3 regions of the Caballeronia sp. KNU42 genome follow, and region 3 is predicted to be linked to each of the others. Evidence: predicted binding sites of a transcription regulator. Region 3 holds the regulator's gene; each other region holds the start of a gene.
The links. The regulator LexA, encoded in region 3, represses DNA repair genes until DNA is damaged. The targets are predictions, from matches to a motif close to ACTGTATNNNNATACAGT.
Positions count from the first base shown of each region.

Region 1 (4,552 bases), 1.1 Mb from region 3:
GGGCGGGGTATAGCGAATGGCGTTATCGATAAGATTCGACAGCATTTCGCGCAGCATCACCGCGTTGCCTTCAACCTCGACCGGATGCGGCGGCTCCTCGTAACCGATGTCCATCCGTTTCGCCAACGCCGCCTGCACCCAGTCGCGCACGGCAAGCCGTGCGAGGTCGGTCAACTCGACGCGCGAGAAAATCTGCCCCGACATCCGGTTCTCCGCCCGAGCCAGCGCGAGCAGTTGCGTCACCAGTCGCGCCGCGTGCTCCGAGCTCGTCGCTATCTGCTCGAGCGAGCGCTGCACTTCCGCCGATACATCCTGCCGCAGCGCCAACTCTGCCTGCGTCCTCAAGCCTGCGAGCGGCGTTTTCATCTGATGCGCGGCGTCCGCTATGAAACGCTTCTGCAACTGCATGTTCTGCTCGAGCCGATTGAGCAGATCGTTGAACGACGCCACCAATGGCGCAATTTCCGGAGGCGCGCGGCTGGCTTCTAGCGGCGAAAGATCATCGGGACGCCGGGCGCGAATATTCGCCTGCAGCGCATGCAGCGGCGCGAGTCCACGTGACAACCCAAACCAGACCAGCACGATAGCCAGCGGCAAAATCACGAACTGCGGCAGGATCACGCCCTTGATGATGTCGTTGGCCAACTGGCTGCGTTTATCGAGCGTCTCGGCCACCTGCACCAACACCGGGTGAGAGAGCGTCGGCGCTTCCACGGTCGTATAAGCGATGCGAATGTCGTTGCCGCGCAGCACGTCGTCACGAAACTCCACGATACCGGGCTGCGGCCGGTCATCGTCGTGAGGCAAGGGCATGTCGGCGTCGCCACCTACCAGTTCACCGCGCGTCCCCAGCACCTGGAAAAACACGCTGTCCACGTTATCCGCGCGCAGGAAGTCACGGGTAGCGTTCGGCAAGCGTAATTCCGCGACGCCGTTCACCGGCGCGATCTGCCGCGCGAGCACATACGCATCCGTTTCCAGCGCGCGGTCGAACGGCCCGTTGGCAATCGACTTGGCGACAAGATACGTGACTGCAATGCTCATCGGCCACAACAGCAGCAGCGGCGCGAGCATCCAGTCCAGGATCTCCCCGAATAGCGAACGCGGCGCGGGCTCGCCGTCGGGCTCGAGCTCGTCGGGCGGCGCGAACGGATTCGCATAACGCGCGTCGCGGGAAGCGTCGGGATCGGCTTCGGGCAAATCGGGCGAAATTGGCGATAGCTCGCGCAACGCCGGAGCGGCGCGCTCGGGGGACGCTGGCGAGCCCATGGCGTAATTACTCGTGGTTACTTGCTACTTGTACTGCGGGCTGGGCGAGGCAGGCTCGTCGGTATTTGCCGGGGCAGGCGCTACAGGAGTGGCCACCGCGGCAACGGCTTTTTCAAGGCTATAGCCTAACCCGCGAACGGTTATGATCCGCGCGCCGCCGGGCTCGATTTTTTTTCTTAGCCGATGGACATAGACTTCGATCGCATTGTTGCTGACCTCCTCGCCCCACTCGCAAAGGTGGTTGACGAGTTGTTCCTTCGACACCAGCCGGCCAACTCGCTGCAACAGGACTTCAAGCACGCCGAGTTCGCGCGCCGATAATTCGATGACCTGGTCGTTGATGGACGCAATGCGCCCGACCTGATCGAACGCGAGCGCGCCATGTTTGACGACGGTCGGGCCGCCTCCCGCGCCACGCCGGGTAAGGGCGCGCACGCGGGCTTCGAGCTCGTTCAGCGCGAACGGTTTGGCCATGTAGTCGTCCGCGCCGAGGTCGAGGCCCTTGACGCGCTCGTCGACACTGTCGGCGGCCGTCAGGATGAGCACGGGCATCTGGGAATTGCGGGCCCTGAGGCGTCTCAAGACTTCCAGGCCGGACATCATCGGCAGGCCCAGATCGAGGATCAGAAGGTCGAAAGTTTGTAGCGACAGCGCGTTGTCCGCATCCACGCCGTGCCGCACATGGTCCACGGCATAGCCCGATTGGCGGAGTGATCGAATGAGACCGTCCGCGAGTATGCTGTCGTCTTCGGCAATGAGGATTCGCATCGTAGTGTGCGCAAAAAGCATTGCCGGCACCGCAATTCGCCCGGCGCGGCGGTCTCCAGGTGTAGTGGTGTCCCGCATGGGTCGAACGTGGCGCTGAAACTACGCGCTTCGATCGGACTTGCAAAAACACCTGTTTTTTTATACAGTGTCTGCAGCAGTGCGCCCAACCGGAAAAAAGTCCCAAGGGCATGCGCCAGACGCCGTTCATCATAGCAAAGGACGATTCATGGAAGATAGCAAGAAAGGCCCGGGCGGGATGTCTGCAGAGAAGAGCAAGGCGCTTGCCGTCGCGCTCGCGCAGATCGAGAAGCAATTCGGCAAGGGGTCGATCATGCGGCTCGGCGCCGGCGAAGCCATTGAAGACATTCAAGTGGTGTCGACCGGTTCGCTCGGACTGGATATTGCACTGGGCGTCGGCGGTTTGCCGCGTGGGCGCGTAGTGGAAATCTACGGTCCGGAATCGTCGGGCAAGACCACGCTGGCGCTGCAAGTGATTGCGGAGATGCAGAAGGTTGGTGGCACGGCGGCATTTATCGACGCGGAACACGCGCTCGACATCGCTTACGCACAAAAGCTTGGCGTGAGTCCGTCGGACCTGCTGATCTCGCAACCGGACACGGGCGAGCAAGCGCTGGAAATCTGCGACGCACTCGTGCGCTCGGGTTCCATCGACATGATCGTGATCGACTCGGTCGCGGCACTGGTGCCGAAGGCTGAAATCGAAGGCGAAATGGGCGACTCGCTGCCTGGTTTGCAAGCACGTTTGATGTCGCAGGCGCTGCGCAAGCTGACCGGCACGATCAAGCGCACGAACTGCCTGGTGATCTTCATCAACCAGATCCGCATGAAGATTGGCGTGATGTTCGGCAATCCGGAAACCACCACGGGTGGTAACGCGCTGAAGTTCTATGCATCGGTGCGCCTGGACATTCGCCGTATCGGTTCGATCAAGAAGAACGACGAAGTGATCGGCAACGAAACCCGCGTGAAGGTGGTGAAGAACAAGGTTGCACCGCCGTTCCGCGAAGCCATCTTTGACATTCTCTACGGCGAAGGCATCTCGCGTCAGGGCGAAATTATCGACTTGGGCGTGCAGGCCAAGTTGGTCGATAAGGCCGGCGCCTGGTACAGCTATAACGGCGAACGGATTGGTCAAGGTAAGGACAACGCACGCGAATTCCTGCGTGAGAATCCTGAAATGGCGCGTGAAATCGAAAATCGGATTCGCGAATCGCTGGGCGTCAATGCAATGGCCGATGCAATTGCACCGGGTGTTGCCGAAGTGGCGGATGAAGAAGAATGAGTTTTAGGCGGTAAAGATGATGCGCAGCAAGAGCCGGTTCGGATCGAAGACCGGTCGCGATTCAAATCGTGACGCGGAGCAGGACGTAAAGGAAGATCCGGACGGCTCGAAGTCCATCGGCGACGAAGACGAAAGTCTCGGTGCCGAGGAAGAGGTTGATCGCTATGAACGTAGCAGCGATCGATACCGCGCAGCAGCAAGCGAACGCGTCGGTGCGGAGGGATCTGCGTCGGCGCGTCGTTCGTTTGGAAACAGCTTCTCGAAGAGTGGTGGGGTTTCCGGCGAGAAAAGTGGGGGCGGTGGGTTTAATAAGGGTGGTGGGTTTTCCAGCGGCAAGAGTGCTGGGAGTGGTAGTGGCAGTAGCGGTAACAGTAGCTTCGCCAGGAAAAGCAGCTTTGGGCGGGCGGGTGGTTCCAGTTTGTCATCGCGCGGCAGCAGCAAGGCTGAGGCGATCGCCGCAAGTCTGCAGGAAGCAGGCGAAACCACGCAGCAGGACAGCGAGCCGGTGTTCGAACGGTCGAGCGATCGTGCGTATCCGAAACGTGGATCGTTCGGCGGCGGAGTGTCGGCTCGGTCGTCTTCGAATAGTGCCTCCGCAGATACCTCGGCTGAGTACGAGCGATCCAGTGATCGCAGCAAATTTGGACGTGGCGGGTTGGGCGGACGCAAAGTGTCTGGTCAAGGTGCGCGTGGAAAATCTTCATCTCCGTCCGCTGACGGCGAGGATGTTTTCGAACGATCTACCGACCGGCAAACCAGCCGTCGCAATTCGCCGAAGTCAGCAAAACCCGCTGAAGAGAAAACGCCCCAACGTGCCGAAATCGCCGATATTGCAGCGTCGCCGCAAGTCGACCAGCACCAAAGCGAACCCGTGCAGCCTGATTCGCCGGCTGGTTTGGACGCGGTCAATGCCGAGGAGCGCTTAAAGTGCGCTCGAGCGGTGCTGGAACAGGCACAGGCACTTGTTCCATCACAAACCGCGCCTGAAAAAGCTGCCCGCAAATCGAAATCGAAACCCGCGGTTATTTCCCCGGGCATCCAGCAAGAAATTGGCATCGACATAGCCGATCCATTCGAGCCCTTCGAACAGTGCGCGCCACCGGCAACGGATGCGGTTAGCGAAAGCCAGAACACCGAACCGGTTTATTCACGCGGCTCTTCCGGACGCGGCAAAGCCTCCGCAACGGGCGATTCCAAGCGAAAAGGGCCGCA
Region 1 is NZ_CM132388.1:3,634,536-3,639,087, forward strand. It holds gene ACSOSP_RS16285 (sensor histidine kinase N-terminal domain-containing protein) at 1-1,269, opposite strand, end outside; gene ACSOSP_RS16290 (response regulator) at 1,294-2,037, opposite strand; gene recA (recombinase RecA) at 2,264-3,340, shown strand; gene recX (recombination regulator RecX) at 3,357-4,552, shown strand, end outside.
Region 1: recA (recombinase RecA) is a predicted target of LexA. The motif match lies at 2,167-2,184, and genes of this name have one in related genera.

Region 2 (4,552 bases), 1.3 Mb from region 3:
TCGCCATGAACGACACGCCTAGCGCGATTGCCACGAAGCCGGCGTGGCGCGCAGCCAGCGGCTGCCCCGCGCCGATCCAGAATCCGACGCGCACGTTTGCCGCCTGGCCGATGGCAAGCGGCACCATGAACGCCACCGACGCCACGTTCAGCGCGATCTGATGCGCGGCAAGCTGCGCTTCGCCGAGCGTGCCGACGGTCATCCCGGTGGCGAGAAACAGCGTGGATTCAACGCCATAGGTGATCGCGACCGGCCAGCCGATACCAAACAATTCGCCCATCAGCGGCAGGCGCGGTCTCGATGCAACGACAAAATGCCGGTAACGCGGCCGCAGATGCAGGAACGCGATGAGTACCAGCGCCGTCATCCAGACTGTAGTCGTGGTGGCGACCGCCGAGCCGAGAAAACCAAGTTCGGGCAGGCCATAGGCGCCGTGGATCAAGCCGTAGTTGAGAAATGCGTTCACGAACACACCGCCAATCGATACCCACAGCAGCCGCTTCGCCGCGCCAATAGCCGGCAGGAACGCGCGCATCATGCCGATCCCGAGCAGGCTGCCGGGCGCGCCCCAGCGCAGGATTGCGCAATATTCGCCGACGTTCCTGGCGAGCATCGCGGGTTCGTGGAACTTGAGCAGGATCGGTTCGGCGAAGCTCAGCAGCGTGAAGGCGGGAATCGCGAGCAGCAGCGACAGCACCAGCCCGGTCCAGTAGATGTTCGGCACGAGGTGATCGTTGTTGGCGCCACGCGCATGCGAGACGGAGACACTGACCGACGTCAGCACGCCTTGCAGCAGCACCACGACCACGAAGAACAGGTTTGCGCCCAGGCCGCCGGCCGCGAGGGAATCGGGGCCGAGCGAGCCGAGCAGGATGGTGTCGGTGACGCCCATCGCCATTTGCGACAGTTGCGAGATCGCGAGGGGTGCGGCGAGCCTCGCGGTATCGACGGCGTGACGGGAAAGGCTAGGCGGCGCGTTCGCGCGTTTCAGACTGGATGGCATGACGGATTATCTGGATGCTTTGCTGCACGGCAAAAACCGGGCAAAAACGGCAACGGGCGATGCAGCTAACCGTTACCGGTGCTACATCGCCCGCTCGTTCCGGCCTCGCTTCAGCCTGAATCGGGCTGAAGCTCCGCTTTGGATTTCAGTGATGAAATCCGGCTTCGAATTCCAGCTGTGAATCCCGGCTTTGAAGCACTCTTGAAGCACATTGGCTTGAAAAGCTGGCTTCGACCGTCAACAAGCTGAAAGCGGCGAAAGGGAACGAAAGCCATCTAGCTTATTGCTTGATTGCGATTATGTCGATCACGACGCGATATTGAACGTCGTTCAGATCGGACTCATGCCGATCATTTCGGCTTGAGAACCTTGATCGTGGTGTCGTCGATGACCACCGTCTGGCCCGCGCGGATCTTGCAGGTCTTGCGCAGCTCGATCTTGCCATTGACCTTCACTTCGCCCTCGGCGACGCGCGCTTTCGCCGAGCCGCCGCTATCGGCCAGGCCCATCAGCTTGAGCAGGTTGTGCAGTTCGACGTAGTCGCCTGTGAGCGTGAATTCGAGGCGCGGCATGGGGTCAGTCTTCGCAAGGTTGGGGACGGAAAGGGCGCCCATGATAAACCAGCCGGGCACGCCACGTGCGAGTACAGGCAAGGCTCCCGGATATCGGGCGTTTCGGTTGTTTGCAATATGTCAGGAAGTGAAACCTTCGGTAACAATGACACGTTTCAGCGAACTCCAGCGTCCGGCACCGGGTCAGTCGTAGTGACCGGTGCGTTTTTTACGTGGTTTTGTTCGCGTTCGTGCCGGTCAACAGAAGTGTAGACGGGTATTTGCGGCGCGCTGTTTCAAGCGGGGTGTTTGAGGACACAACGCACATCGCTTAGGCGTCGCGGGCGGTTGCAATGGTTGCAATCGACCACCCGGAATAAAACTGCCAGCGAGGAAATCAATATGTTGCAAGTCAAGAAAATGCTGTTGGGTACCGCTTTTGTCGCCATGGGTGTGTCTGCATCCGCGTTCGCGCAAACCGCGCAACCTTCCGACGCCGGCCAGATGGCCGCGCCGTCCGCGCAAACCGCACCGCCGCCGCAAAACATTGTCGCGCCGGCGCCGATCGATCCGTTTGTCGTGAAGCGCAATGCCAACGCGCAGGCTAGTGCTGAATACAAGGCATCGAAGAAGGCATCGAAGCAGGACTTGAAGGCGACAAACAAGGAAGCGAAGGCGCAATACAAGGAGCAGGTGCGCAACGCGAAGATCAACAAGAAGGCCGACAACCAGACCGCCAACGACGACTTGAAGTCCGCCGAGCCGGACGGTCCGAAGGATACGGGCCTGCAGCATTAAGTTTTCAGTTCGACAAAAAGGACGAACAGAACGATCGAGCGCGGCCCCCAAGCGGGGCCGCTGGCAAGGAGGAATTCATGACAACGACCACTAAACGCTTGATTGCAGCGCTGCTTGCGGGTGCGTTCGCAACAGCCGCCACTGTGTCGGTTGCGCAGACGCAGACCACCGCCAACCCTGAACCCACGCACGCCGATAAGAAAGCGGCGAAGAAGCAGGACCAGGCGGATAAGGACGCGAACGTAGCGCAGGCCAAGGCCGACAAGAAAAAGACGGAATCGCAATCGAAGGCGGATGAAGCCGCTGCCGACGCGAACCTGAAAAACGCGAAGAAAGCGGACTGATTCGCGACAGGTTGCGCTGCAGGGAAGGACGATGGCCCCGCACGCTTGAGCGCGCCGGGCCATTTTTATAGGGCCAAAAGCCTTCTGCATCAGTCGCTTGCGTGGAAGAGTTGTATGGATATACAGTGTGCGTCACCCGTTTTTAAAGCCCATTCGACGTGCTCACGCTCAACTCCGCCACCGATGACAATCCCGCGCCCGAGCCGGCGCAGGAAGACATTGCGTCGTACCTGACCAAACTGAACGACGCGCAGCGGGAAGCCGTCGAGTACGGCACGCAAGCGTCGGACGCTGGCGAGCCAGCCGGCGCGCTGCTGGTGATCGCGGGGGCGGGGTCGGGCAAGACGAACACGCTGGCGCATCGCGTGGCGCATTTGCTGGTGAAGGGCGCGGACCCGCACAGGATCCTCTTGCTGACGTTTTCGCGGCGCGCGGCGAGCGAGATGACCCGGCGCGTGACGCGTATCGCCGTGAACGCTTTGGGCAATCGCAGCGTGATCGCGCAGGGCCTCACCTGGTCTGGCACCTTCCATAGCGTGGGCGCGCGGTTGTTGCGCGATTACGCGGATCTCGTGGGGTTGTCGCCGTCGTTCACGATCAACGACCGCGAGGATTCCGCCGATCTCATGAACCTCGTGCGGCATGAACTCGGGTTATCGGCGAAAGAAAAACGCTTTCCGGCCAAGTCCACTTGCTTCGCCATTTACTCGCGCGTGGTCAACACCGGCGTGTCGCTTGCCACGGTGCTCGACCAGGCGTTCCCGTGGTGCCGCGAATGGCAAGACGACCTGCGCCGCCTCTTCGCGGCCTACGTCAACGCGAAGCAGCAGCAAAGCGTGCTCGACTATGACGACCTGCTGCTCTACTGGTCGCATCTCGCCGCCGAGCCGTCCATTGCCGCGGATCTGTCGAGCCGTTTCGACCACGTGCTGGTCGATGAATACCAGGACACGAACAAGCTGCAGGCGTCCATCTTGCTGTCGATGAAACCCGATGGCCGCGGGCTGACGGTCGTCGGCGACGACGCCCAGTCCATCTATTCATTTCGCGGCGCGACGGTGCGCAATATTCTCGATTTCCCGAGCCACTTCGACCCGCCCGCGAAATGCGTGACGCTCGAGCGCAATTACCGCTCGACGCAGCCGATTCTGGCGGCATCGAATGCGGTGATCGGACTCGCCGCCGAGCGTTATACGAAGAACTTGTGGACCGACAAGGCATCGGCGCAACGCCCACGCCTGGTCTCGGTGGCGGACGAGGCGGATCAGGCGCGTTATATCGTCGAGCAGGTGCTGGAGGCGCGCGAAGGCGGCATGACGCTCAAGCAGCAAGCGGTGCTGTTTCGCGCCGCGCATCATAGCGCCGCGCTCGAAATCGAACTCACGCGGCGCAACATTCCGTTCGTGAAGTTCGGTGGACTGAAGTTCCTCGATTCGGTTCACGTGAAGGACGTGCTGGCGGTACTGCGCTGGGGCGAGAACCTGCGTGATCGCGTGGCCGGGTTTCGCGTGCTGCAGTTGTTGCCAGGGGTTGGACCTGCCATCGCGGGGCGTGTACTCGATCAGGTCGCCGAGCGCGGCGAGACGCCGGCCGCGTTGGCCGCATTCGCCGCGCCGTTGCGCGCGAGCGAAGACTGGCCGACGCTCGTCGCGATGATGTCGAAGGTTTGCGCACGCGAAAGCGGCTGGCCCGCTGAATTCGAAATGATCCGGCGCTGGTACGAACCGCATCTGGAACGCAATCACGAAGACGCGTCGATCCGTCATGGCGACGTGTTGCAGATGGAAAGCATTGCGTCCACGTATCCCACGCGCGAGCGTTTTCTCACGGAACTGACGCTCGATCCGCCCGATGCC
Region 2 is NZ_CM132388.1:1,776,214-1,780,765, reverse strand. It holds gene ACSOSP_RS07980 (MATE family efflux transporter) at 1-1,003, opposite strand, end outside; gene ACSOSP_RS07975 (hypothetical protein) at 1,002-1,184, shown strand; gene ACSOSP_RS07970 (RNA-binding S4 domain-containing protein) at 1,354-1,575, opposite strand; gene ACSOSP_RS07965 (hypothetical protein) at 1,957-2,352, shown strand; gene ACSOSP_RS07960 (hypothetical protein) at 2,430-2,696, shown strand; gene ACSOSP_RS07955 (ATP-dependent helicase) at 2,915-4,552, shown strand, end outside.
Region 2: ACSOSP_RS07955 (ATP-dependent helicase) is a predicted target of LexA. The motif match lies at 2,806-2,823, and genes of this name have one in related genera.

Region 3 (4,552 bases):
GTTGACGACCGTCTTGTCACCGTAATGCTTTTCGACGTCGATAAATTCGATCGCCGGCTTCGGCCCGACGGCGCTCGTGCGGGTCGTATCGCCGGGTAACACTGCTGCATCTGACATGCGCAAACTCAGGGCTCAGGTATTGGGTCGGTAGCGGGTCTGGAGTCGGGTCTCAAGACAAGCTAACTAGTTTAATCGATTGCACCAACGAGGCGCGTCCCTCTGTTTGAAGTGCACTGCGGCCGCGCACGCGGGCTATTTCGCGGTCGCCGGACTCCTTCGAGAAGTTTGAATCAATGACCGGAAGGCCCGTCCAGCAAGGGATTCACGTACCTGGCACGGTGTCCGCTTGGCGTTTCGCGAGCAAGCCGGCCGCATTAGCGTTTTCCATCGTTGCCACCGTTTCAGCGACGCACCATCATGAAGGCAACGCGGCCCGGGTTTTGTCGCCCGCCCGGCTCACGGGGCAGAATCTGCAAGACTATGACGACCGTTTTTTTGATGCCCTTTGCTGCTTTTGTGCAGCGCGGAGAACCACCATGGCGAGCTATCGAAAAATCCTGTTGTGTTACGACGGCTCTCGCGAAGGGCGCAAGGCGTTACGTGACGGCGCGAATCTGGCGCTCGACCTGAAAGCCGAAACGCATGTGCTCGCCGTTGTCGACATGCGTTCCAGCATCGCCCAAAGCGCCGGGCTTCTCACCGATATGGCGTGCGGCCGTTTCGAAGACGCCGCCCGCGACATCCTGCGTGAAGGCGTGGAATGGCTGACGGAGCGGGGCGTTCCGGCGCAGGGACACTTTGCGTTCGGCCATCCTATCGATGAAATTGCCGGGCTCGCCCAGAGCTTGCAGGTGGATCTGGTGGTGGTGGGGCATCGGTGCCGCACGGGCTTGGCGCGCTGGTGGATGGGCTCGGGCAACACGCCGCTGATGGATCGGGTGTCCTGCAGCATTTTGGTGGCGGTGTCACCGACGGGCACATCGGCGGAGCAGGAAGACGCCGCGCATGCAGCGAAGCCTGTGAAAGCCGAGGCTAGTGTTTGATGCGTGAGGGCGCGCTGAGAGCAGCAGGCGGCCAAGCCGGTGCCGCTCTCAGCCCGCAACAACTCGGTGCACAGGCCCGTGTTGTTGCGGTAGAGCCGATCCCGATCGCCTAGTCGTTATTCAACTCCACTGCGACCAGTTTCCACGAGAACAACCCGTAGCGCCTGAGAATGGCTGAATAGCGCGCATCGCCGGTTCCATGCTGGTAATTCACCGCGAAAGTATCGAAGCTTCGATACCCCGCCGTGGTTTGGGGCGGCGGTTTCGGTGCGGACGGTGAAGCGACGGCAGGCGCAGGCGGCTGCGCCGGCGCGGTTCCGGGAACTGCCACCACAGCGCCGCTCGACTCGGGCGCAACCGGCGGTTTCTCGCCCGGATCACCCTTTGGCGGTATGCCATTGAGAATTGCCGCCACGCCGTCGGGCGTTGCATACGAATCGACCAGCGGGCCGATCAACGCCGCGCCAATCATGGCGCCGATCATTGCTAACGGATTGCCGCTCTTCTGTATATCGATCCTTCGGGTCAGCAACTGCCCGACCTGATCCTTCAGGCTTCCACGCAGCAGAGGAAAATCGACATACTGATTGACGGTTTGAGCGTCACGCGCGTCGGCGGCGCGTTTCAACCGATCGAGCGCGATATACGGCGACGCATAGATCACACCGAGTACCGCGACGATGACAACTACCAACAACGCAATGACAATGGATCTGCTGGTGCGGGACATACGCTAAGGCGCCTTTTAACTGAGAGGTTGATGCGGCTCGAATGCGAGCGTTGAGGTCAAAGACGACTCAACTCTCAGATGGACCGCTACGGCGTCAGAATTATCCCTGCGTTTATCGCTGTAAATCGTTTTTAAACTCAGGCGAGCAATCCGCTTTCTACACCTGCACGCTCGTCGTCGATGCAGCGGTCGATCATGCGCGACACCGCTTCGATATTACCGACCATGATGACCCGCGACTCTCCGCGATAAACCCGAACCGGCGCACGCTGCTCGGCCTGCGTATGCACCGATGCACTCAGCGATACCCGGGCGAACGCCGGCTGCCGCGAGGGCAGGACGGGCAGTTCGTCGAAGAGGTCCGGGGTGTCAGCCGGCTTTTGCGTCTTGCAGGAGATCAGCGAGCGCAGATGCCGCAAACGGCCGAACTCGCGGAATTGCCGAAACGAAAGGGGCGCGCGTGCTGTCGGCGCGAACGATGCAGATAAGAAAGAAGCAGAAAACAGCCGGGCGAATCGTTCCATGATGTTTCTCCGATAACCGATCACTGATGACAATAGGGCGCGCGCCGGTTCATCGCGGATGCGATGTCCGTCACGCTTTATAGGGCAGGAATTCAAGCGCAGCGCGGCTGGGGCGGAATGACAGAAAACTCCCGAAACACCCGCCGCCGCGCTACCAATCAGAAATCAAAACAGAAATCAAAGCTCGCCGGAACGAATCAACCCGACCGCAATACCTTCCAACGCAAAGTCTTCACTGCCTGACGCTACGAAGATGTTCTCGTAATCAGGATTTTCCGCAATCAGTTCAACGCCATCTGGATGACGTTTCCAGCGTTTGACCGTGACGTCGTCACCGAGTCGCGCCACCACGATCTGCCCGTCCTTCGCCTCGTTTTTTTTTTGCACGGCGAGCAAGTCACCGTCGAAGATGCCTGCGTCGCGCATGGAAAGCCCGCGCACTTTCAACAGATAGTCCGGTTTGCTGGAGAACAACGCCGGGTCGCAGGCGTAATGCTGGGAGATGTGTTCCTGCGCGAGGATCGGGCTACCGGCCGCCACGCGCCCGACCAGCGGCAAGGACAGTTGCATGATGCTGGCGTGTGGCAACGTGAACTGATGAGGCGCGTCTTCAAGGCCGCCATTGGTCAGCAGGCGAATGCCGCGCGATGAACCCGCGGCCAGTTCGATCACCCCTTTACGCGCCAGCGCCCGGAGATGCTCTTCGGCGGAGTTGGCGGAGCTAAAACCAAGTTCGGCCGCGATCTCGGCGCGCGTGGGCGGAAACCCCGTGCGTTCGATCGCGCGCTGGATCAGTTCGAAAACTTCTTGCTGCCGCGCAGTCAGTTTGCTCAATTTGGTCACGTGCGGTTGCCCCTTTTATGGCCGGTCGTCCACTGTATGGATGAACAGATGCCTGTAGTTTTATACAGTATTCGGCGCATTTCAAGCTTTACTTTAAGTTCGACGTCGTCAGAACCACACAGCACCCGAAAACAGGGTGCTCCAACGCCCGTTTGATGGCCGCAACGCCGCTTCCAGCCTTCATTAGCACTTTTTGATCTAAAAGAATGAATAACAATTATTTTTAATAATGAAAGCTCGTCGATAGACTCGGCTGCTCAAACACATAAGACGGGGAACGGGGCAATGCTGAGTCGGAATTCGGGGTGGGGCGCACGTGCACGGAAGCTGTTTGCCACGGCGGTGATCGGGGCAGCGTCGGCGACCGGGATGATTGCGGGAACGGTCTCGATGGCGCATGCCGACACGTCGTTCCTGAACGTGTCGTACGACCCGACGCGTGAGTTGTACCAAGACTTCAATCAGGCTTTCGGCAAGAAATGGAAGGCTGAAACGGGTGAAACCGTCACGTTCAAGCAATCGCATGGCGGCTCCGGCGGTCAGGCGCGCTCGGTTCTCGACGGCTTGCAGGCGGATGTGGTGACGCTGGCGCTCGCCTACGACATCGATGCGCTCGCAGCCAAGGGCCTCGTTGCCCAGGACTGGCAGAAGCGCTTGCCGGACAACGCGTCGCCGTACACATCGACGATCGTGTTCCTCGTGCGGAAAGGTAACCCGAAGCAGATCAAGGACTGGCCGGACCTGCTCAAGCCGGGTGTGTCCATCGTGACGCCTAATCCGAAGACGTCGGGCGGCGCGCGCTGGAACTACCTCGCGGCCTGGGCGTATGCAGAACATCTGCCGGGAGGCAACGAGACGACCGCCAAGGACTTCGTGACCAAGCTCTACAAAAACGCCGGCGTGCTGGATTCCGGCGCTCGGGGAGCCACCACCAGCTTTGTGCAGCGCGGGCAGGGCGACGTGCTGATCGCGTGGGAAAACGAGGCGTTCCTGTCGCTGAAGGAATTTGGCTCGGACAAGTTCGAAATCGTGGTGCCGTCGGTGAGCATTTTGGCTGAGCCGCCAGTGGCGGTTGTCGACAAGGTGGTTGATCGTCATGGCACGCGCAAGCTGGCTGAGGCGTACCTCAAGTATCTGTATAGCGAGGAAGGTCAGGAGATCGCGGCGCGTAACTTCTATCGGCCGCGTTCCACGGCAGTTCCCGCTGCGCTGACGAAGCAGTTTCCGAAGATCAAGCTTTACACCATCGATGACTCCTTTGGTGGCTGGACCAAGGCGCAAAAGACGCATTTCGCCGATGGAGGCGTGTTCGATTCGATCTATCAGCCGCAGTAAGCGTGGCGGCTTGAAGGGCAGCATCGCCGGCGCTCACGCGCTCGCGATGCTGTCGTCGTAAAGAAGCTGAAATAACA
Region 3 is NZ_CM132388.1:502,967-507,518, forward strand. It holds gene nodI (nodulation factor ABC transporter ATP-binding protein NodI) at 1-117, opposite strand, end outside; gene ACSOSP_RS02180 (universal stress protein) at 537-1,043, shown strand; gene ACSOSP_RS02185 (DUF2939 domain-containing protein) at 1,153-1,773, opposite strand; gene ACSOSP_RS02190 (hypothetical protein) at 1,911-2,297, opposite strand; gene lexA (transcriptional repressor LexA) at 2,475-3,131, opposite strand; gene ACSOSP_RS02200 (sulfate ABC transporter substrate-binding protein) at 3,426-4,475, shown strand; gene ACSOSP_RS02205 (hypothetical protein) at 4,509-4,552, opposite strand, start outside.